DNA from 3 places in the Microbacterium sp. LMI13-1-1.1 genome. Region 3 is predicted to be linked to each of the others. Evidence: predicted binding sites of a transcription regulator. Region 3 holds the regulator's gene; each other region holds the start of a gene.
The links. The regulator LexA, encoded in region 3, represses DNA repair genes until DNA is damaged. The targets are predictions, from matches to a motif close to TCGAACANNTGTTCGA.
Positions count from the first base shown of each region.

Region 1: a site for LexA is predicted at 5,733-5,748, ahead of MRBLMI13_RS17995 (HNH endonuclease signature motif containing protein). Genes of this name have one in related genera too.
Region 2: a site for LexA is predicted at 3,501-3,516, ahead of MRBLMI13_RS10765 (DUF222 domain-containing protein). Genes of this name have one in related genera too.

Region 1 is NZ_JBFPNL010000008.1:132,743-139,516, reverse strand. Features, by position in the region: gene hemQ (hydrogen peroxide-dependent heme synthase) at 1-59, shown strand, start outside; gene hemC (hydroxymethylbilane synthase) at 67-1,083, shown strand; gene MRBLMI13_RS18010 (uroporphyrinogen-III synthase) at 1,080-1,871, shown strand; gene hemB (porphobilinogen synthase) at 1,868-2,845, shown strand; gene MRBLMI13_RS18000 (glutamate-1-semialdehyde 2,1-aminomutase) at 2,952-4,274, shown strand; gene MRBLMI13_RS17995 (HNH endonuclease signature motif containing protein) at 4,319-5,722, opposite strand; gene MRBLMI13_RS17990 (hypothetical protein) at 5,867-6,316, shown strand; gene MRBLMI13_RS17985 (ATP-binding cassette domain-containing protein) at 6,396-6,774, opposite strand, start outside.
Region 2 is NZ_JBFPNL010000005.1:801,154-807,927, forward strand. Features, by position in the region: gene MRBLMI13_RS10750 (acyl-CoA dehydrogenase) at 1-483, shown strand, start outside; gene MRBLMI13_RS10755 (hypothetical protein) at 577-1,605, opposite strand; gene MRBLMI13_RS10760 (NAD(P)-dependent alcohol dehydrogenase) at 1,732-2,778, shown strand; gene MRBLMI13_RS10765 (DUF222 domain-containing protein) at 3,579-5,363, shown strand; gene MRBLMI13_RS10770 (GntR family transcriptional regulator) at 5,725-6,393, shown strand; gene MRBLMI13_RS10775 (DNA-3-methyladenine glycosylase I) at 6,479-6,774, shown strand, end outside.
Region 3 is NZ_JBFPNL010000006.1:556,436-563,209, forward strand. Features, by position in the region: gene ftsX (permease-like cell division protein FtsX) at 1-468, shown strand, start outside; gene smpB (SsrA-binding protein SmpB) at 553-1,029, shown strand; gene MRBLMI13_RS16105 (S9 family peptidase) at 1,030-2,889, opposite strand; gene lexA (transcriptional repressor LexA) at 2,999-3,685, opposite strand; gene MRBLMI13_RS16115 (LysM peptidoglycan-binding domain-containing protein) at 3,967-4,329, shown strand; gene MRBLMI13_RS16120 (histidinol-phosphate transaminase) at 4,421-5,515, shown strand; gene hisB (imidazoleglycerol-phosphate dehydratase HisB) at 5,512-6,129, shown strand; gene hisH (imidazole glycerol phosphate synthase subunit HisH) at 6,126-6,767, shown strand.

The DNA.
Region 1 (6,774 bases), on a different contig from region 3:
TCCCGTTCTACACGGGCCGTCGCCTCCGGTTCGACGAGATCGCGGACGTGCTGCAGTAGGTCGACGATGAGCACTCAGAGTCACACTGCCGTCCCGATCCGACTGGGCACTCGCCGCAGCGCGCTCGCGCAGGCGCAGTCGGGTCATGTCGCCGCCGCCCTCGAGAAGATCTCGGGGCGCCCCGTCGAGCTCGTGCCGATCACCAGCGAGGGCGACACGAATCGCGCGTCGCTGTCGGAGATCGGCGGCCAGGGCATCTTCGCCACGCGTCTGCGTGAGGCGCTGCTCGCGGGGGAGTGCGACATCCTCGTGCATTCGCTCAAAGACCTTCCCACCGCGATCCCCGAGGGGCTTGTCATCGCCGCCACTCCGGTGCGTGAGGACGCGCGCGATGTCGCGATCACGCGCGGCGGCACGCCGCTGCACGAGCTGCGCACCGGCAGCAAGGTCGGCACGGGGTCACCTCGCCGCATCGCGCAGGTGCACCGCAGGGCTCCGCACGCGGAAGTCGTCGACATCCGCGGCAACGTCGACTCGCGTCTGCAGCGGGTCGCGTCGGGTGAGCTGGACGCCGTCATCCTCGCTGCCGCCGGCCTTTCGCGCCTCGGCACCGACTCGCCGCTTCGCCGTGAAGAGCTGGGGCTGTCCGAATGGCCGACCGCACCGGGTCAGGGTTCGCTCGCGGTCGAGACCCGGTCCGACGCTCCGGCTGAGCTCCTCGCCGCGCTCGCCGAACTCGACGACCACGACACCCGGCTGGCCATCACGGTCGAGCGCGGGATTCTGGAAGGACTCGACTCCGGATGCCAGGCGCCGATGGCCGCTCATGCGGTCGTGGACGGCGATGAGATCCGCGTCAGGACGGTCGTCTACTCGACCGATGGCGGTCGCCGGATCGGCCTCGACGTCACGGAGACTCTGAACGGGGAGTATATTCGTCGGAACGGCAGCGGCAATGGAGCGGATGCTGCCGGTGGTGCAGACCCGATGCGCACAGCACGCGAGTTCGGGTTGTCTGTCGCCCATCGGCTGCTCGAGCAAGGGGCGGCCGACCTCGTCTCCCGAGAGCATTCCTCATCATGACCAATTCGAAGCAGGACCGACCGCTGGACGGCTGGCGCATCCTCGTACCCCGGGGAGGCCCGTGGGGCGACGGCGTCGCCGCCAGTCTCCGTTCGCGGGGAGCGGTGCCCGTCGTCGCGCCGCTGATCAATTTCGCGGCCACCACAGATCAGGCCGCGCTCGACGTGGCGCTCACCCGGCTGGCTGCTGGCGAGTACGACTGGTTGACGGTGACCAGTGCGACGACCGTCGACGTGATGTTCGCGCACCGCGCTGTGGTGCCGCGTCGTACGAAGATCGCGGCAGTCGGAGAGACGACCGCAGCCGCTCTGCAGGCCGTCGGGTATGAAGTCGCGATGGTGCCGGATGAAGACAATTCGGCTGCGGGCATGGCCGAGCAGCTCATCGCCCTCGAGGCCGAGCCGCGTCGCATCCTGGCTCTGCGCAGCGAGATCGCGAAGCCCGTGCTCAGCGTCCTTCTGCAGGAGGCCGGTCACGACGTCGACAGCGTCGTCGCCTACCGGACCGTCGGCGTGCCGGTCACCGACCGCATCAAGCGCGACGTCGAGAACGGACGCATCAACGCGATCCTGATCACGAGCGGTTCGGTCGCCGAGCAGGTGCGCGAGCAGTTCCCGCTGATCCCCGATGAGACGCTGCTGGCTGCGATCGGTCCGAGGACTGCGAAGGATGCCGACAAGGCAGGTCTTCCGATCACGGTCGTCGCCGATCGTCAGACGGTCGACGCGCTCATCGATGCCGTGTCGAGCTACACCCTCCCGCACGCGGCGGACGAGCTGGCGCCGTGAGCTTCCCCGACGTCCGACTGCGCCGACTGCGGCAGTCCCCTGCCGTCAGGGGTCTGGTGCGTGAGACCTCCCTCGAGCCGCGGCAGCTGGTGCTCCCGCTGTTCGTCCGTGAGGGACTCACCGAGGCCGCCCCCATCGGGTCGATGCCCGGAGTCGCGCAGCATTCGCTCGATTCTCTGCGTGCCGCCGCCACCGAGGCCGCCGAGGCGGGTGTCGGCGGTGTGATGCTGTTCGGAGTCCCCGCAGTCAGAGACGCGCAGGGCTCGGGTGCCGACGATCCCAAAGGCATCCTGAACGTCGCCACCGAGGTGCTCGCGGCCGAGGTCGGGGACGCCCTCGTGGTGCAGACCGACCTGTGCCTCGACGAGTTCACCGACCACGGGCACTGCGGCGTGCTCGCGCCTGACGGCACCGTCGACAACGACGCGACGCTCGAACGCTACGCGTCGATGGCCCTGGCTCAGGCCCGGGCGGGCTCTCAGCTGCTCGGCCTCTCGGGAATGATGGACGGCCAGGTCGCCGTCATCCGCGAGGCGCTCGATTCCGAGGGCTTCACCGACACCCTGCTTCTCGCCTACGCCGCGAAGTATGCGAGCGCGTTCTACGGTCCGTTCCGTGAGGCCGTGGATTCGCAGCTGAAGGGCGACCGTCGCACGTACCAGCTCGACCCCGGCAACCGCCGCGAGGGCGTGCGAGAGGCTGTCGTCGACGAGGAGGAGGGCGCGGACATCGTCATGGTGAAGCCCGCCATGGCCTTCCTCGACGTGCTGCGTGAGGTGCGAGACACCGTGCACATTCCGGTGTGGGCATATCAGGTGTCCGGCGAGTACGCGATGATCGAGGCCGCTGCCGCGAACGGCTGGATCGATCGCCGCGCGTCGATCCTCGAGTCGCTGCTGTCGATCCGCCGCGCTGGCGCGGATGTCGTCCTGACGTACTGGGCGAAAGAAGCCGCTCGCTGGCTACGCCCTTGATAGCGGTCCGTCGACTCGACGAGGTCGTCTGAGTCCCTCCCTCAGCTCTGCGGACTAGCCTGGAGGGGATGCCGGGAGAGCTCCGTGCATCGCTGAGGAGTGTGCTGTGACCGACCGCAATGATGACCTGTTCTCCGCTGCCCGCACGGTGATCCCCGGTGGTGTGAACTCACCCGTGCGCGCATACGGTTCGGTCGGGGGCACGCCGCGCTTCCTCGCGTCGGCCGCGGGTGCGACGGTGACCGATGCCGCAGGCAACGAGTACGTCGACCTCGTCGCGTCGTGGGGTCCGGCCCTGCTCGGCCATGCGCAGCCTGAGGTCGTCGCCGCCGTGCAGGAGGCGGCGACTCGAGGACTCTCGTTCGGCGCCCCGACCGAGGGCGAGGTCGAACTCGCTCAGCTGATCGCGGATCGTGTGCGGTTCGGGGAGACCCGGCCCATCGAGCGAGTGCGGCTCGTCTCGACCGGCACAGAGGCGACGATGACCGCGATCCGCCTTGCCCGCGGCGCCACCGGACGCGACCTGCTGGTCAAGTTCGCCGGCCACTACCACGGTCACTCCGACGGTCTCCTCGCCGCGGCCGGTTCCGGCGTCGCGACTCTCGCTCTGCCCGGCTCCGCGGGGGTGCCCGCGCCGATCGCCGCACAGACCCTCGTGATCGACTACAACGACCCGGGCGCGCTCGAGGCCGTCTTCGCCGAGCACGGTCCGCGCATCGCCGCGGTGATCGTCGAGGCCGCAGCCGCGAACATGGGTGTGGTTCCGCCGCTGCCAGGGTTCAACCGGATGCTGGCCGAGACTGCACACGCTCATGGCGCGCTGTTGATCCTCGATGAGGTGCTGACGGGCTTCCGCGTGCACCCCGCAGGCTTCTGGGGGCTCCAGGCCGCGGCCGGCGAGGACTACCTGCCCGACATCTTCACGTTCGGCAAGGTCGTCGGCGGAGGAATGCCCCTGGCCGCTCTCGGTGGACGCGCTGAGGTCATGGACCTGCTGGCACCTCTCGGCCCGGTCTACCAGGCTGGCACGCTCTCGGGCAACCCGCTGTCGGTCGCCGCCGGCCTGGCGACTCTGAGGCTCGCGACCCCCGAGGTCTATGCGACCGTCGATGCCGCCGCAGCCAGGGTCTCCGGCGCTCTGGACGCCGCACTCGCGGACGCAGGTGTCACCCACGCCGTCGCGCACGCGGGAAACCTCTTCAGCGCCTCGTTCCGTGCTTCAGCGCCTCGCGACTATGCCGAGGCCCAGGCCCAGGAGTCGTTCCGGTACGCGCCGTTCTTCCACGCGATGCGCGAGCAGGGCGTCGCGCTGCCTCCGAGCGTGTTCGAGGCCTGGTTCCTGACTGCCGCGCACGGCGAGGAAGAGCTTCAGCGCATCGAAGCGGCGCTCCCGATCGCGGCCGAGGCTGCTGCCCGCGCACAGGCGTAAGCTGCACGATCCCAGGTCTGAGACGGACTACGGCGTGACGAACGTCAGACGAACATGACTCGTCGTGACGGTGAGTCTCGATAGGTGCGGCCGAGCGGGCTGAACCAGTCGATCGTGCCGTCGGGAAGCTGCTGCGCCGTCCAACGATGGTCGTCAGCGACGTCTGGATGCTTGAGAGAGTGGTGGCGCGCGCACAGATGGGCGAGGTTGTGGATCTCCGTCCGCCCGCCCTTCGCATGATCGAAAGTGTGATCGATCTGGCACCGATGCGCCGGCATCCTGCAGCCGGGGAATCGGCAGTGTTGATCTCGCGCACGCAGGAACCGCCGCATGGGTTCTGTCGGCCGGTAGGTGTCGGTCTCGACGACAAGCCCGGTCGGATCGAGGAACAATCGGGACCATCCGCCGTTGCGGCCCGCGAGATCGCGGGCGATATCGGGGTGCAGCGGCCCGTGTCCGTCGAACTGCGCGGGGCGATCGTCGCACCCCGCGAGCGTGGTGGCGGCGACTGTGACTTGGATGCGCCCCTGGATGTTGTCGAGTCCTGAGCCGTTTGCCGCGCTCGGATCGGAGGCGAGCAGGAGGTCGATCAGCAGATCTGCCCGCACCTGATCGATCGTGCGGGTGTCGGACGGGATGTGTTCGACCGCGGGGCCGGTCGGATCGGTTGTGAAAGTCCCGTCGCCGAAGATCGCGTAATCGTCACGCGAAGGGGCGTCTTGCGCGATGTCGTCCGGATAGATCGGATTCTCGCCGTCGTCCATCGGATCGAGCGTCGGCTCACGGTCGTTCCGCCCGGCGATGACGACGTGCGCGAGTCGGGTGAGCCGGTCGAGGATCGCCGTCGCGAGATGCTCGGGGAGCACGACTGTCAGCACACACAGACCGTCTCCTGCCGGGCGTACGGTGACGGTGCGCTCCGACTTCGAGCGCGCATGGCGCTCGGTGACCGTGGAGCCTGCCAGGACGGCGGCCAGCTCGCGCAGGTGCGCTCGTGTTCGCGCAGGGGTCTCCCGTTCGGCCACGATGACCGCGACCGTGTCGTACAGCGGCAGCACATCGGCATCCGCTCGCCCGTTGTTGACCGCCTCCCGGACCACTCCTGCGGCCCGCACGATCTCGCGGACATGCGCCGCCGTGATGTGGCCGGCCCTGAAAGCCGAACGCACACCGGGGTGGCTGGCGGCGAGGACGCCGGCATCGGTGAACGCGTATTCGACGCTGCCCTGAGTGAGGCGGCCCGCCGCGGAGTACTCCGCGATCATCGACCTGTGGATGGCGTCGCGGTGGAACGGGTTCTCGTCGGAGTCAGACCGGCTCAGGCGCATCCGCTCGGCAAGAAGATCGGACGCCTCGGCTTCGAGGCGTGCGATCTGTCGCCGCTTCTCGACCCACGAGTCGAGCAGCTCAGCGCGTCGCTCGAGGTCGGAATCGGTGGCGGATGTCATGCTCCGACTCTAGTAGATTTGTTCGAAGGTCGAGCAGAACATCGGAATGGAAGAAGGTGGAATCGTGGGAACCGACAACGGATCGTTGCCTTCCTGTGAACAAGACACAGACATCTGGAAGGGTGCCGCTGGCAGACTGGACGCATGGTGACGTTGCTGCTGGACCAGACGCAACTCGAGATCGTGCTCTCGCCGATCGAACGTGCGGCGAGCTTCCACCGCGACAATGTGAGGCTCGTGCGCGACACCATCACCAAGGTCCAGCTGATCGACGACGCATGGACCTGGTTGCGCGGCGTGCCGAATCCGGGAACGCACATCCCCGGGGTGCTCGCCGCCGGAACGTGGAAGGCTGCGGGCAGCGTCGACTTCGTCCTCATCCGACGCCGACGTCCCAGCGTCGTCATCGACCTCTCCGGCGACGAGCAGTACCGACGACTGATCCTCACGACGAGGCACGGCCTCGCTCTGACCCAGGCGCTCCGACTCGACGTGTCGGATGAACCGGCAGACGTCGAGGAGATCGTGGCCACATCGCCCACGCCGGTCTCGAAGGGGAGTCGCCGTCCGGTGATCCGCCCACGGCCCGCCTGAGCGATCCGAGAACGAGCGAACGCCCTCCGCAGCCTCACGGCGCGGAGGGCGTTCGCGTCGGTGCCCTCGAGGGGTGACCTCAGGAGCGGTCGTGCTCGCCCTCGTGGTGCTCGTGGTGCGCGTCCTCGTGGTGCTCGTGGTGGTCGCCCTCGTGGTGTTCGTGGTGCTCGCCATCGCGACCGTCGTTCGCCTCGGGAGCGGCATCCGCCTCTGTCTCCGCCTCTGCTGAGGCGTCGACTTCTCCGAGCGGGTAGTCCTTGGGCTCGTCCTCGTAGTACGCGCGAGCAGCGGCAGCGAGCATCGAGGTGACGGCAGCCGAACGAGGGTCGTCGTCGCCAGACGCTTCAGCCGTCGCGTCATCCGACGACTCGTCGGACTCGTCGGAATCGTGCGACTCGTCGGACTCGTGTGCCTCGGCGAAGAACTCGACTCCGGAGTGCTCGCCGGTGCCGTCTTCG
Region 2 (6,774 bases), on a different contig from region 3:
GGTCGTCTGCGCCCTGCGGGCAAGGACAAGGTGCTCGGCGCGAAGCTGTTCAACGAGAACCAGGCCGAGCTGATCGAGGCGGCCCGCGCACACGGCGAGCTGCTGCAGTGGGAGGCGTTCACCGATGCCGTCCACCGAGTCGATGACGCTGACACGAAGAAGGTTCTCACCTGGCTGCGCGACCTCTTCGGCCTGCAGCTCATCGAGAAGCACCTCGCGTGGCACCTCATCAACGGACGTCTCTCGACGCAGCGCGCCGCTGCGGTCTCGCGGTACATCGACCGCCTGTGCGCCCGGCTTCGCCCATACGCCCTCGACCTGGTCGATGCGTTCGCATACGAGCCCGAGCACGTCCGAGCGCCCATCGCGTCCGGTGCTGAGCGAGAGCGCCAGGACGAGGCCCGCGAGTACTACGCGGCGCTCGCAGCATCCGGCGATGCACCTGTGCTGGAGAAGACGCTGAAGAAGAACGCCAAGCGCTGACGCGGCTTTCGCAGAGCACGGAACCGGCCGGAATCGTGGGATTCCGGCCGGTTCCCTTCTGTCTGAGCCGCCGTCGTGCGGCGGCTCGGTGAGTTACGGCCCGGGCTGCGGCGGGTACGGCGCAGAGGGCGGCTGCTGACCGGGGACCGGCGGGTACGGATGCTGCATCGGCGCTGGTGGGTACTGCGCCTGTGGATATTGCGCGTGTGGGTATTGCGCGTGCACCGTGGTGTCGGGTGTCGTCGCTCCGGGCGCTCCGGGCGCTCCGGGCGCTCCGGCCGATCGCGCGTGAGCGACGACGCGCAGCAGCACCGCTGTGAAGGTCAGATAGATGAGTCCGGCCGCGGCTCCTCCGCCGTAGAGAAGAAGGCTCGGTGCGACGGTGTTCATGCCTCGCGGCAGCTCGAAGAGCGCAGGCATCACGGCATCGCGGGCCACGACGAGCAGGATGCTGCCGACGAGGAGCACGAGGGCGGGAACGACGAGTGCGAACCGCGACCAGCGGGTCACGGTGATACCGGCGATGACGAGCAGAGCCCCGGCGACGACTGCGAAGCCTGGCCCGGGGCGCACGTCGAACTCGAACCGCTGCAGGGCGAACAGCGTACCCTCGGCGATTCCCCAGGTGATCGACCAGGCGCCCGCAGCGAGCAGCAGTGGGGCGACGATCAGGCCGACCACGCCGAGCGCGGCACCCTTCGGTCGAGGATCCCGGCGGACGAGGGCGAGCACCAGGCCCATCGCCCCGAGCGCGGCGAGCACCACGAGAGGGAGGCCGTATACGAAGCCGTCGACCCACTCCCTGGGTGCGATGCCGTAGATCCATGACAGGGTCACGGGAAAGACGGCGACGATCAGCGGCACGATGCTGAAGATGCCGATGGCGATCAGGCCGGCTGAACTCCACACACCGGTGAGCACGACGAGGATGAGCAGCGCGAGACCGAGGATCTGCAGCAGCACAGGTCCGGTCAGCGACGCGAGGTCGCCGTCGCCGGCGTACGCGAAGAACGTGAGGATCATGGTCTGTCCGCCGACAGACAGCAGGATCAGGGCGATGGGAGTGAGCACGAGAGAGATCACGCTGGTGATCAGTCGAGCGGTCAAGGTCGAGCGGTGCATGGGACTTCCCCTCCGGAGTCGTAGCCCCAACGTATCGATCACACAGGGGTGGCGCACAGGGGTGGCGCACAGGGCGCCGCGAGTAGTGTCGATCTGGCCCACCCGACCCGACCCGAGGAGTCCGAGATGACCCGTGTCAACGCCTACGCCGCACCCAGCGAAGCCGCACCGCTCGAGAAGACCGTCATCGAGCGCCGCGAACTCGGCCCGAACGACATCCTGATCGACATCGCATTCGCCGGAATCTGCCACTCCGACATCCACACCGTGCGCGGTGACTGGGGTCCGCAGAGCTACCCGCTCGCACCGGGCCACGAGATCGCCGGCACCGTCGCCGCCATCGGGGCCGACGTCACGAAGCACTCCGTGGGAGACCGCGTCGGGGTCGGATGTCTCGTGAACTCGTGCGGAGAGTGCCGCAACTGCCAGCGCGGTGACGAGCAGTTCTGCTCCAACGGCGCTGTCTTCACCTACGGCAGCGTCGATCGCGACGGGACCATCACGCAGGGCGGATACTCCGAGCAGGTCGTCGTGACCGAGTCGTTCGCCGTGCGCATCCCCGACGCCCTCGAGCTCGACGTCGCCGCACCCCTTCTCTGCGCGGGGATCACCACGTACTCCCCGCTGCGGCACTGGAACGTCGGCCCTGGCACGCGGGTGGCGGTCGTCGGGCTCGGCGGACTCGGCCACATGGGCGTGCAGATCGCCCACGCGCTCGGCGCCGAGGTGACCGTGCTCTCGCAGACCCTCAGCAAGAAGGACGACGGGCTTCGCCTCGGGGCAGACCACTACTACGCGACGAGCGATCCCGAGACGTTCCGCTCGCTGCGCGGATCGTTCGACGTCATCCTCAACACAGTCAGTGCCGTCGTCGACCTCCGTGCCTACCTCGGTCTGCTGGATGTGGGTGGGTCGATGGTCTGCGTCGGAGCCCCCGCAGAACCGCTCTCGGTCAACGTCTCGTCATTGATCGGCGGACGGCGATCGCTCGCCGGATCGAACATCGGCGGCATCGCTGAGACCCAGGAGATGCTCGACTTCTGCGCCGAGCACGGCATCGCGGCCGAGATCGAGGTCATCTCGGCCGCGCAGATCAACGAGGCTTACGAGCGCGTGCTCGCCTCCGATGTGCGCTACCGCTTCGTGATCGACGCCGCGACCTTCGCGGACTGACGGTCGGAGAGAAGTCCCGGGGTGTTGCACCCCGGGGCTTCTCGCTGTCTCCGGGTGTTCTTTCCGGGGGTGTTCTTCCCGGGGCTTTCTTCTCTGGGGGTCTCCATCCCGCGGGTGCGTGCTCCGAGAGTGTTGTTCCCGGGTTCTCTTCTACCGCGTTCTCGTTCTCTGTTCTCTGTTCTCTGTTCTCTGTTCTCTGTTCTCGTTCTCTGTTCTCCGTCTCTGTCTCTGTTCTCCTTGTCTGTTGTCCGTCTCTGTTCTTCTTCTCTGTTGTCCTTCTCTGTTCTTCTTCTCCTGCTCTTCCCTTTCCTCTTCCCTCTTCTCCGTCTTCCTCTCCTCCGTCTTCCTCTTCTCCGTCTTCCTCTTCTCCGTCTTCCCCTTCTCCGTCTTCCTCTTCTCCGTCTTCCTCTCCTCCGTCTTCCTCTCCTCCGTCTTCCCTTCTCTCTCCTCCGGCTTCTCTTTTCCTTCTGTCCTCTCTGCTCCTCTGCTCTCCTCTCCCCGTCGTCAGGGCGCTCTCACCCTCCGGAGGTCCGTCCTCGCCGGGTATTCGCTGCCTGCCCGGCGCTCTCCTCGTCGTCGGAGTGCTCTCTTCCTCCGGGTGCTCTCCCTTCGAGTCGTGTCTCCGTGTCCATTTCCATGTGTCTCTCCGTCCGTTCTTTCTCGCTCTCGCGCCGCTCCCGTGGCTGTGGTGTGCGCGGCATCGGTGCGCTGTATTGGGAGATCGGAATATGTCTTTGATCTGGGGTAAAAGCGAGCGGTTTCGGGTCTCGAATGTCGGTGGTCCCCGGTTGACTGGGGGTATGAACAGCACCGCGGAGCTTTTGGATCGGGTCGTCGCCGACCTGGATGCGGTGCTGTCCGATGACGCGCTGGCGGGGTTGTCGGATGCGGACCGGGTCGCGGTGTTGCAGGGTGCGGGGGCGGTGTTCCGGCGTGCCGAGGCGGTGATCGTGGAGACGATCGCGACAGGAGATCCGGGCGACTTTCCGCATTCGGCGGGCTGCCGGGGGCTGAATGAGCTGCTGCAGCGGACGGTCGGTGTGGATGTGCGGGGTGCGATCCGGGTCGACAGGGTGGTCGATCTGGTGCGGCGGCCGATGAGTCTGGCGGGGGAGAGGATGCCGGCGCGGTGGGCGGAGATGCGGCTCGCGCTGTTGGACGGGGTGGTCGGGGTCGCGGGGTTTCTGGCGGCGACGGGTCCGATCGAGAAGGTGTGGGATCGGCTCACGGTCGATCAGCGGTTGGCGGCGGATGTTGCGTTGGCGGGGTGCGCCCGCGGCCACGGCCTCGAGGCGGGGCCCGGCGACGACTCGACCGGGGACGACGCGGACGTGGATGAGCATGCGGCGGGTCCGTCTCCGACGGTGCAGGATCTGAAGGCTCTGGCGGAGGATCTCGCGTCGATGTTCGATCCGGATGGTGAGGAACCGAAAGACGAGGACGCGCGGCGTCGTCGGGGGATCACGATCGGCCGGGTGAAGGACGGCATGCACGCAATCCGCGGCTACCTGACCCCGGACGCCGCCGCCCAGTTGCAGCTCATCCTGGACGCGATCCTCAACCCCAAGGGCGACGGACCGCCGATGCCGGGGGTGTTCTTCGCCCCGAGCGGGGGCTCCGGTGAGGACACCGATTCTTCGGACGCCGATTCTCGCGGTACCGACTCTCACGATCCCGACTCTCACGATCCCGACTCTCACGATCCCGACTCTCGCTATACCGACTCTCGCTATACCGAGTTTTGGGATCCCGACTCTCGCGACGCCGACTCTTCGTCTGCTGGTGCTGGTGCTGGTGCTGGTGCTGGTGCCGGTTCTGGCGTCGACGCTGACGTCGATAGGGGGCGCGATCCGGAGGAGACCGATCCGTTCAACTCCGACCCGCGGTCTGTGCTCGATGACCGCACCGCGGCGCAGAAACGTCACGACGCTCTCGCCGCAGCGCTGGCGATCGCGGCCCGGCACAAGGACATGCCCACCCTCGGTGGGGCATCACCGGTCGTCGTCGTCACGGTCGACGCCAACGACCTCGCCCACCATGCCGCTCATGCCACCGGTGCTGCCTTCGGGGGTGCTGTCTTCAGGAGTGCCGGCTTCGGAGGCGCCGCGTCTGGAGCGCGCGGCAATGGTGGGTGGGCGACGATCCCCGGTTCCGGTGCTCATGTTCCCGTCTCCGTCGCGGCGCAGGTCGCATGCAGCGGGGCGATCCAGCGTGTCCTCATGGACGAGGGCCGCATCATCGGGATCACGACCACGGATCGGATCTTCACCGTGCATCAACGTCGGGCGATCATCGCCCGCGATAAAGAGTGCCTGATCCCCGGATGCCATGTCCCCGCATCATGGTGTGAGATCCACCATGTCACCGAGCACGCCAGGGGCGGCCCGACGCATACGGATAACGGTGTGCCGTTGTGTTGGTGGCATCACCGCTCCCTCGGCACCTCGGGGTGGGAGATCCGGATGAACGACGGCCTCCCGCAGGTCCGCGGCCCGGCATGGTGGGACCCCGACCAGCGCTGGCGCACCCCACGACTCAGCCTGCCGTCACCCGCTCGAGTGCGCCGCACCTCACTTCGCATCTGAGCGCGTTTCGCTCGATGAACTTCGAGTAGAAGCGGTAGAACACGAGCCCGGAACCCATCGGTTGACGCGCGCCGTCACGTGAAACCCTCCCTCGCGTGACACTCACCATCACGTGGCTGTCACCACTGCGTGGCACCCAATACCGAGCACCGAACACCGAGCACCGAACACCGAACACCGAACACCGAGCACCGAGCACTGATCGCCGCACAGCGACCACTGGTTGTCGGCTCTCCACATTCGTATCTGACGTCACAAGGCGTCCTAGAGCCGAGCCCGGCGGGTTGGCTGGTGACTGTCACAGCGCATCCGGCACGATCCCCCCCCCACCGGTGTTCGGCACCATGAGAAAGGCAAGACCATGCCCACGGGCTCCCTCGAGGAACAGCTGAGGCCGCAGCTTCTCAGCGGTCTCGCCTACGAGCGACTGCTCGCCGAGATCGTGAGCGGCCGTCTTCCTCCCGGGCAGCGGCTGCGTCTCGACCTGCTCGCCCATGCCTGGGCTGTGTCGCGCACCCCGGTGCGCGAGGCTCTGCAGAGACTGGTCGACATGCGATTCGTGCAGGTGTCGCCGAGCGCAGGGACCCGCGTCGCAGAATGGTCGTCCGTCGACATGGTCGAGCGCGCTCACGTCGTCGGTCGCCTGATCGTCGAGAAGACGTGCAGCGGCCCGCCCGTGCCGATGCGCGCACAGGCTCCTCGGTTCGCCGAAGGCGCCTGCGAACTGCTCGGATACCTCGAACTCGCCGAACACCTCATCTCGCGGGAACTCGGCCGCCTCGGCACGAGGATCGTCCGCGATCACATCGACCCCCTCCGGCTGTTCGTGGATTCGCAGACCGCGAGTCGTCACGGCGTGGACCTCGAGGCGGATCGCACCTCGCGCCGCGACCTCCTCTCGGGCGCCCTCGACGCCATCGAGCGACAGGATCCCGTCGCGGCCCTTGAAGCACTCGACGCGTTCTCGGCATCCTTCATCGACGCGCTCGGATCCGGAACCGCGCGAACCGCCGCCCAGCCGCAACCGTAGACCCCAGACATCTTCTTCTGAGGGCATGCGAGCGCCGGCGCAGCGATCCCTCCCGGGTGTCCGTGGCGACGGCTAGCGTGGACACATGACGTCACTGATCGCCGGCCCCGACCGACGCGAGCGATGCGGCTGGGTTGGCGACGACCCGGAATACCGCCGGTATCACGACGAAGAGTGGGGCACGCCCCTGCATGGCGACCGGGCGCTGTTCGAGAAGATGGCGCTCGAGGGTTTCCAGGCGGGTCTCTCGTGGATCACCATCCTCCGCAAGCGCCCCCGCTTCCGCGAGGTCTTCGCCGGATTCGTCCCTGAGCTGGTCGCCGAGTTCGATGAGTCCGACGTGGAGCGCCTCATGGCGGATGCGGGGATCATCCGCAACCG
Region 3 (6,774 bases):
GCGTTCAACGGCGTCGCCGGCGTCGAGCAGGTGCAGGACCAGTTGCAGTACCTCGAGCCGCTCTTCTCCGCGTTGACGGTCGCGACATACATCGCGGTGGGGATCGCCACGCTGATGCTGATCGCCGCCATCCTGCTGATCGGCACGACCATCAGACTCTCCGCCTACGCCAGGCGCAAGGAGATCGGGATCATGCGTCTGGTGGGTGCATCCAACCGCTTCATCCAGACGCCGTTCGTGCTGGAGGGCGTGTTCGCCGCGTTCCTCGGCTCGGCCCTCGCGAGCGCTGCGGTCGTCGCCGGGGTGCATTTCGGTGTCGACGGCTACCTTCGAGGACGCGTGCCGTTCATCACGACGTGGGTGTCGATGCAGGATGCCGTCGTCGTCGTCCCCGTGCTGATCGGGATCGGTGTCGTGCTGGCCGCGCTCTCGGCGGGCTTCGCGATCCGGCGCTGGCTTCGCACATGAGCGGCTCGCCGGTATAGACTGACAGGCTGTCGTGCGCCCGACTCGGGCTCTGGAACACTGCGCGACACGGATCAGGAGAGAATCATGCCCAGGGAACGCGGGGAGAAGGTCATCGCGACCAATCGTCGCGCACGTCACGACTACAACATCGAGAAGTCGTACGAGGCGGGGATGGTGCTCACCGGCACCGAGGTCAAGTCGTTGCGTCAGGGACGCGCGAACCTCAGCGACGGGTATGCGTTCGTCAAGGGGAACGAGGTCTTCCTCGATTCCGTGCACATTCCGGAGTACTCGCAGGGGCACTGGACCAACCACTCCGCCAAGCGCGTCCGCAAGCTGCTGCTGCACCGCGAGGAGATCGCGAAGCTGCAGCATGCGGTGTCCGCCGGCGGCTACACGCTGATCCCGCTGAAGCTGTACTTCTCGGACGGTCGGGCCAAGGTCGAGATCGCCCTCGCCAAGGGCAAGAAGGAATACGACAAGCGTCAGACGCTGCGTGAGCGTCAGGACACCCGCGAGGCCGACCGCGCCATGCGCCTGCGCAACCGCGTCGGGGAGTGATCAGCGCGCGGGCGTGAAGCCGAACACGCGTCCGAGAAAGCCGAGCTCCCTCTCGAGTGCGTCGATGATGGTCTCGCTCGCACGGAAGCCGTGGCCCTCACCCGGGTAGAGCACATACTCGTGCTCGACGCCTCGCTGCGCCAGCGCGTCGCGGATCGCTTCGGACTGCGACGGCGGCACGACACGGTCCTCCGCTCCCTGCATGAGCAGCACGGGCACGCCGATCCGATCGGCATGCGTCAGGGGAGAACGATCGACGTAGAGCGCCTCGGCCTCGGGCAGCGGTCCCACCAGGCCCTCGACGTAGTGCGCCTCGAAGTCGTGCGAGTGCTCGGTCAGCATCCGCAGATCGGCCACTCCGTATCGGCTGATGCCCGCGGCGAACGTGCCGCCCCGCACCAGCGACGAGAGCACCGTCCAGCCGCCGGCCGAGCCCCCGCGGATCGCGATGCGGTCGGGGTCGGCGAGCCCGGCGTCGGCGAGGCCGCGCGCTGCGGCGATCACATCGTCGACGTCGACCACGCCCCATCCGCCGTCGAGTCGTTCTCGGTAGGCGCGCCCGTATCCCGTCGATCCGCCGTAGTTGACGTCGAGCACGCCGATGCCGCGGCTGGTCCAGAACGCGATGGCCGCGGACGAGGCGCCCGTCACATGGGCGGTCGGGCCGCCGTGCACGAGCACGAGGTAGGGCGGGAGCTCGTCGTCCGCGGCTGAAGCCGACGGATTCACGGGCTCGTAGACGAAAGCATGGACAGGGCCGTGAGCGCCATCGACCAGGATCTCTGATGCTGCGGGCATCCACGTCGGGTCGGCCGGCGTCGCTCCCGCGACCACCTCTATGTCGCCGGAGTCGACGTCGACGCACCAGACACCTGGCGCGGTCGTCGAGCTGTTGCCGGAGAGGAGCACTCGGGTGCCTGCGACATCATCGATGCTGACATGGCCGTCGGCGGGAACGGGGATGCGGTGGGCACCGCCGTCCCGCTCGATGACGTCCACCTCGTCGCGTCCGTTCGTGCGCACCGCCACGATGCGACCGTCGGCGAGCGGTCGATACCAGCGATTGCCGAGCACCCAGAGTCCGTACCCCGTGTCGGCGTCCGTGTCGGCGATCCGCTCTGCGGGACCGACCGCTTCGCGGCCGTCGACGTGCTGTCGGTGCAGCGCCCAGCGACCGGAAGGGTCATCCGAGTACAGGATCTCGCCGTCGTCCGTCCACTCCGGCTGGAGGGCGGCTCGCGTGGGCAGCTCCGTCCGGCCGGTGCCGTCGGAGAGCACCAGCGACGCGTGCTGCCACGGCATCCGTTCGCCCGACCATTCGACCCACGCGGCGCGAGTCCCGTCTGGAGACAGTGCAGGATGCGCGTAGAACGACTCTCCCTCCACGAGCACCTTCAGCAGCGTCGGATCGTCGGAGGCGGACCCGTCTGTCGGGATCTCGACGATGCCGCGCTGGTGCGGGTCGACCGAGAGGTCCTCCCGCACCGCGAACAGTCGCCCGTTCTGCAGGCGCAGGCCGCCATGTGCCGGCCCCGCGGGAGTCAGGGGCATCGGGGCGCCACCGCGGGGCATCCGATGCACACGCTGATCCTTGGCCTCGACGAAGAACAGTGTCCCGTCGGCATCCGCCGTCCACGCCCCTCCGCCGTACTCGTGCACGCGCGACCGTGCACTCCAGGGCGCGGGGAGGATCTCGGCGCCGCTCGAACTTCGTACGGTCAGGCGACCGCCCTCGGCAGGCACCGACTCGCCCCACCAGATGTCATCGCCGACGAAGGCGGCGCCGTCGATCCTCGGAGACGACGCGGCGATCCGGTCGGGAGTGAACGGAGAGGGCCAGGTACCGAACGGCGACGACATGGTTCGAGCCTATGGTGCACCGGCTCACGGCGTCACACAGGGTGGGTTTCGGGCCAGGCGACGAGGTCTCCGAGAATGCACGATCCCGGAGGCTCGTGTGCGGAGAGGGTCAGACGGAGCGGAGCACCGCGACGATCTTGCCGAGCACGACGGCCTCGTCGCCGAGGATCGGCTCGAAAGCGGAGTTCCGAGGCAGCAGCCACGTGTGGCCGTCTCGTCGCCGGAGTACCTTGACGGTGGCCTCGCCGTCGAGCATGGCGGCCACGATCTCACCGTTCTCTGCGCTGTTCTGCGAACGGACGACGACCCAGTCGCCATCGCAGATCGCGGCGTCGATCATCGACTCGCCCGACACCTTGAGCATGAACAGGTCGCCCTTGCCGACGAGCTGACGGGGGAGCGGGAAGATCTCCTCGACCTGCTGGTCGGCGGTGATCGGAACGCCGGCGGCGATGCGCCCGACGAGGGGAACCAGTGCGGCGTCTCCGACGGGCGTCGCCACATCGGCAGGGTTCTCACCGCTCGTGCCGGGGAGGTCGATGAGCACCTCCATCGCGCGGGTCTTTCCCGGATCGCGGCGCAGATATCCGCTGAGCTCGAGCTGACCCAGCTGATGAGTCACGCTGGACAGTGACTTGAGTCCGACGGCGTCGCCGATCTCGCGCATGCTCGGCGGGTAGCCGTAGTGACTGATCGACGTCTGGATGACCTCGAGGATCGCCATCTGCTTCGGGCTCAGGCTCTTCCGGCGACGAGTGCGCGGGGCGTCGGCCTCGGGGGCGGAGTTGTCGCTCATGGTGCTCCTCAGGTGTGCGATCCGGCGTCTCAGTTCGAATGTCGGAGGCCCGTGATGGGGTGTTCCTATCGAAACCGTATCCGAGAAACGTGACGATGTGGAAGATCTGTTCGAGCGTGTCGGCCGATTCTCGCACTTCTGTTTCGAAGAACGCTTGACAGATGTTCGAATTCGAAGATAACTTCGGTACGTAGCTTCGCATCCCCGGCTCCCGGCCGAGGCGCGGATGCGAACGCTACGCCAACTTCACCGCCCACGCGGTAGATGCAGAGGAGCACGACATGAGCACCATCACCTTCAGCAGTGCAGCAGTCCTTCCGGCTCGTCCGGCGACGCGGCTCCGGCTGACGGCGCGTGGTCGACGCGTCGTGCTCGCCGTCGCCGCGGTGCCCCTCGCCGTCGGAATCGCCTTCGCGGCGATCAGCGGCGGCAGCGCGATGGCCTCGGGCGAGCAGACGGCGACGGCGACGTTCGCGACCGTGACCGTGATGCCGGGCGACACCCTCTGGTCGATCGCAGAGGGCATCGCGCCCGAGGCCGATCCGCGCGACGTGATCGGCGACATCACACGGCTGAACCTGCTGCGCGGCGGGGAGCTGCAGATCGGTCAGGAGCTGGCGATTCCGGCGCAGTACTCGGAGTGAGCCCGATTTCGCCCGATTCGTGGAACGAGGCGGGGGAGTTCCCCTTCATACTCGGTCTCCACGGGCATTCATGGGGCGAACGCGGCCTACCATGGGAAGGGTGACTGCATCACTCGACGACCTGCCACTTCGCGACGACCTCCGGGGGCTCACGCCGTACGGAGCGCCTCAAGCGCCTCTCCCGATCGCACTGAACGTCAACGAGAACACGCATCCGGTTCCGGACGCCGTGGCCAGCGATATCCTCGATGACATCGCGGTCGCGCTCCGAGACGTCAACCGCTACCCGGATCGTGAGTTCACCACGCTGCGCGAGGGGTTCGCCGAGTACCTCGGCCACGGTCTCGAGGCGGATCAGATCTGGGCGGGCAACGGGTCGAATGAGGTCCTTCAGCACATCCTGCAGGCATTCGGGGGGCCGGGTCGTACGGCGTTCAGCTTCAGCCCGACCTACTCGATGTACCCGCTGATCTCGAAGGGGACCGGGGCGCGGTGGGTCGCCGGCGCCAGGCAGCCCGACTATACGATCACGCCCGATGAGGCGGCGGCCCAGGTCAGGGAGGTCGACCCCGATGTCATCCTCCTGTGCTCCCCGAACAACCCGACGGGCACACCGCTCGGTCTTGACGTGGTCGAAGCGGTCTACGAGGCATCGACGGGGATCGTGGTCGTCGACGAGGCCTACCAGGAGTTCGCGCCGCGCGAGGCGGCCTCCGCCCTGACACTGCTCGACGGGCGCCCTCGGCTCGCCGTGTCTCGCACCATGAGCAAGGCCTTCGCGTTCGCGGGTGCTCGCGTGGGCTACCTCGCCGCCGATCCCGCCTTCATCGACGCCCTGAGGCTCGTGCGTCTGCCGTACCACCTCAGCGCTCTCACTCAGGCGGCGGCGGTGGCCGCACTGCGCAACTCCGACGTGATGCTGGGCATGGTCGAGGAGATCGTCGAGCAGCGGGATCGCATCTCGGCGACGCTCGAGGCCCTCGGCTACACGCCGCACGAGTCGTGGTCGAACTTCGTCCTCTTCGGGGGCGTGGCAGAGCCTCAGAAGGTCTGGCAGCAGCTGTACGACCGGGGAGTGCTGATCCGCGACGTCGGGATCCCCGGACACCTCCGCGTCACCGCCGGCACCGAGGCGGAGACCACCGCGTTCCTCGATGCCCTCGCCTCGATAGGATCGGCTTCATGAGCACCCCCGCCCAGACCTCCCGCACCGCCACGCGTGTGCGCAGCACGTCGGAGTCCACCGTCGAGCTCGAGCTGAACCTCGACGGCACCGGTGCGAGCCGCATCGACACGTCGGTGCCGTTCTTCGACCACATGCTGACGGCGTTCGCGAAGCACTCTCTCACCGACCTCACCGTGCGCGCATCCGGAGACACGCAGATCGACGCCCACCACACCGTCGAAGACATCTCCATCGTGCTCGGTCAGGCGATCCGCGAGGCGCTGGGCGACAAGTCCGGGATCTCGCGCTACGGCGACGCGCTGGTCCCGCTCGACGAGGCGCTCGCCCAGGCCGTCGTCGACATCTCGGGGCGCCCGTACCTCGTTCACACGGGAGAGCCCGCCGGTTTCGAGCACCACCTCATCGGGGGCCACTTCACCGGGTCGCTGGTGCGCCACTCCTTCGAGGCGATCACGTTCAACGCCGGGCTGACGGTGCACGTGCGCGTCCTCGGTGGCCGTGACCCCCACCACATCGCTGAGGCCGAGTTCAAGGCGTTCGCTCGAGCATTCCGCCAGGCCAAAGCGCTCGACCCCCTGGTCGACGGCATCCCGTCGACGAAGGGTGCGCTGTGAGCTCGGCACCCAGGGTCGCCGTCTTCGACTACGAATCGGGCAACGTCCACTCGGCGGTGAAGGCTCTCGTCGCGGCGGGTGCGGACGCCGTGCTGACGCGCGATCGCAAAGAGGCGCTCGGGGCCGACGGTCTCGTGGTGCCCGGCGTCGGCGCGTTCCAAGCCGTCCGAGACGCGCTCTACGCGCACGGCGGCGACGAGATCATCGACCGTCGCCTCGCAGGCGGACGCCCCGTCCTCGGCATCTGCGTCGGGATGCAGGTTCTCTTCGCACACGGCGTCGAACGCGGGCATGATGCCGAGGGCCTCGGCGAGTGGCCCGGAGCGGTCACCGAACTCAACGCGCCCGTGCTTCCGCACATGGGGTGGAACACCGTCGAGCCGGGCGCCGACTCCGTGCTGTTCAAAGGCATCGAGAACGAGCGCTTCTACTTCGTGCACTCGTACGCCGCGCAGTCGTGGGAGCTCGATGTCATCCCGCCGTTCCCACAGCCCGTGCTCACCTGGTCGACCTACGGAGACCCGTTCCTCGCCGCCGTCGAGAACGGACCGCTCTCGGCGACGCAGTTCCACCCGGAGAAGTCGGGAGAGGCAGGAATCCAGCTGCTCCGCAACTGGGTCGACAGCCTCCGGTCCTGACGAGCGA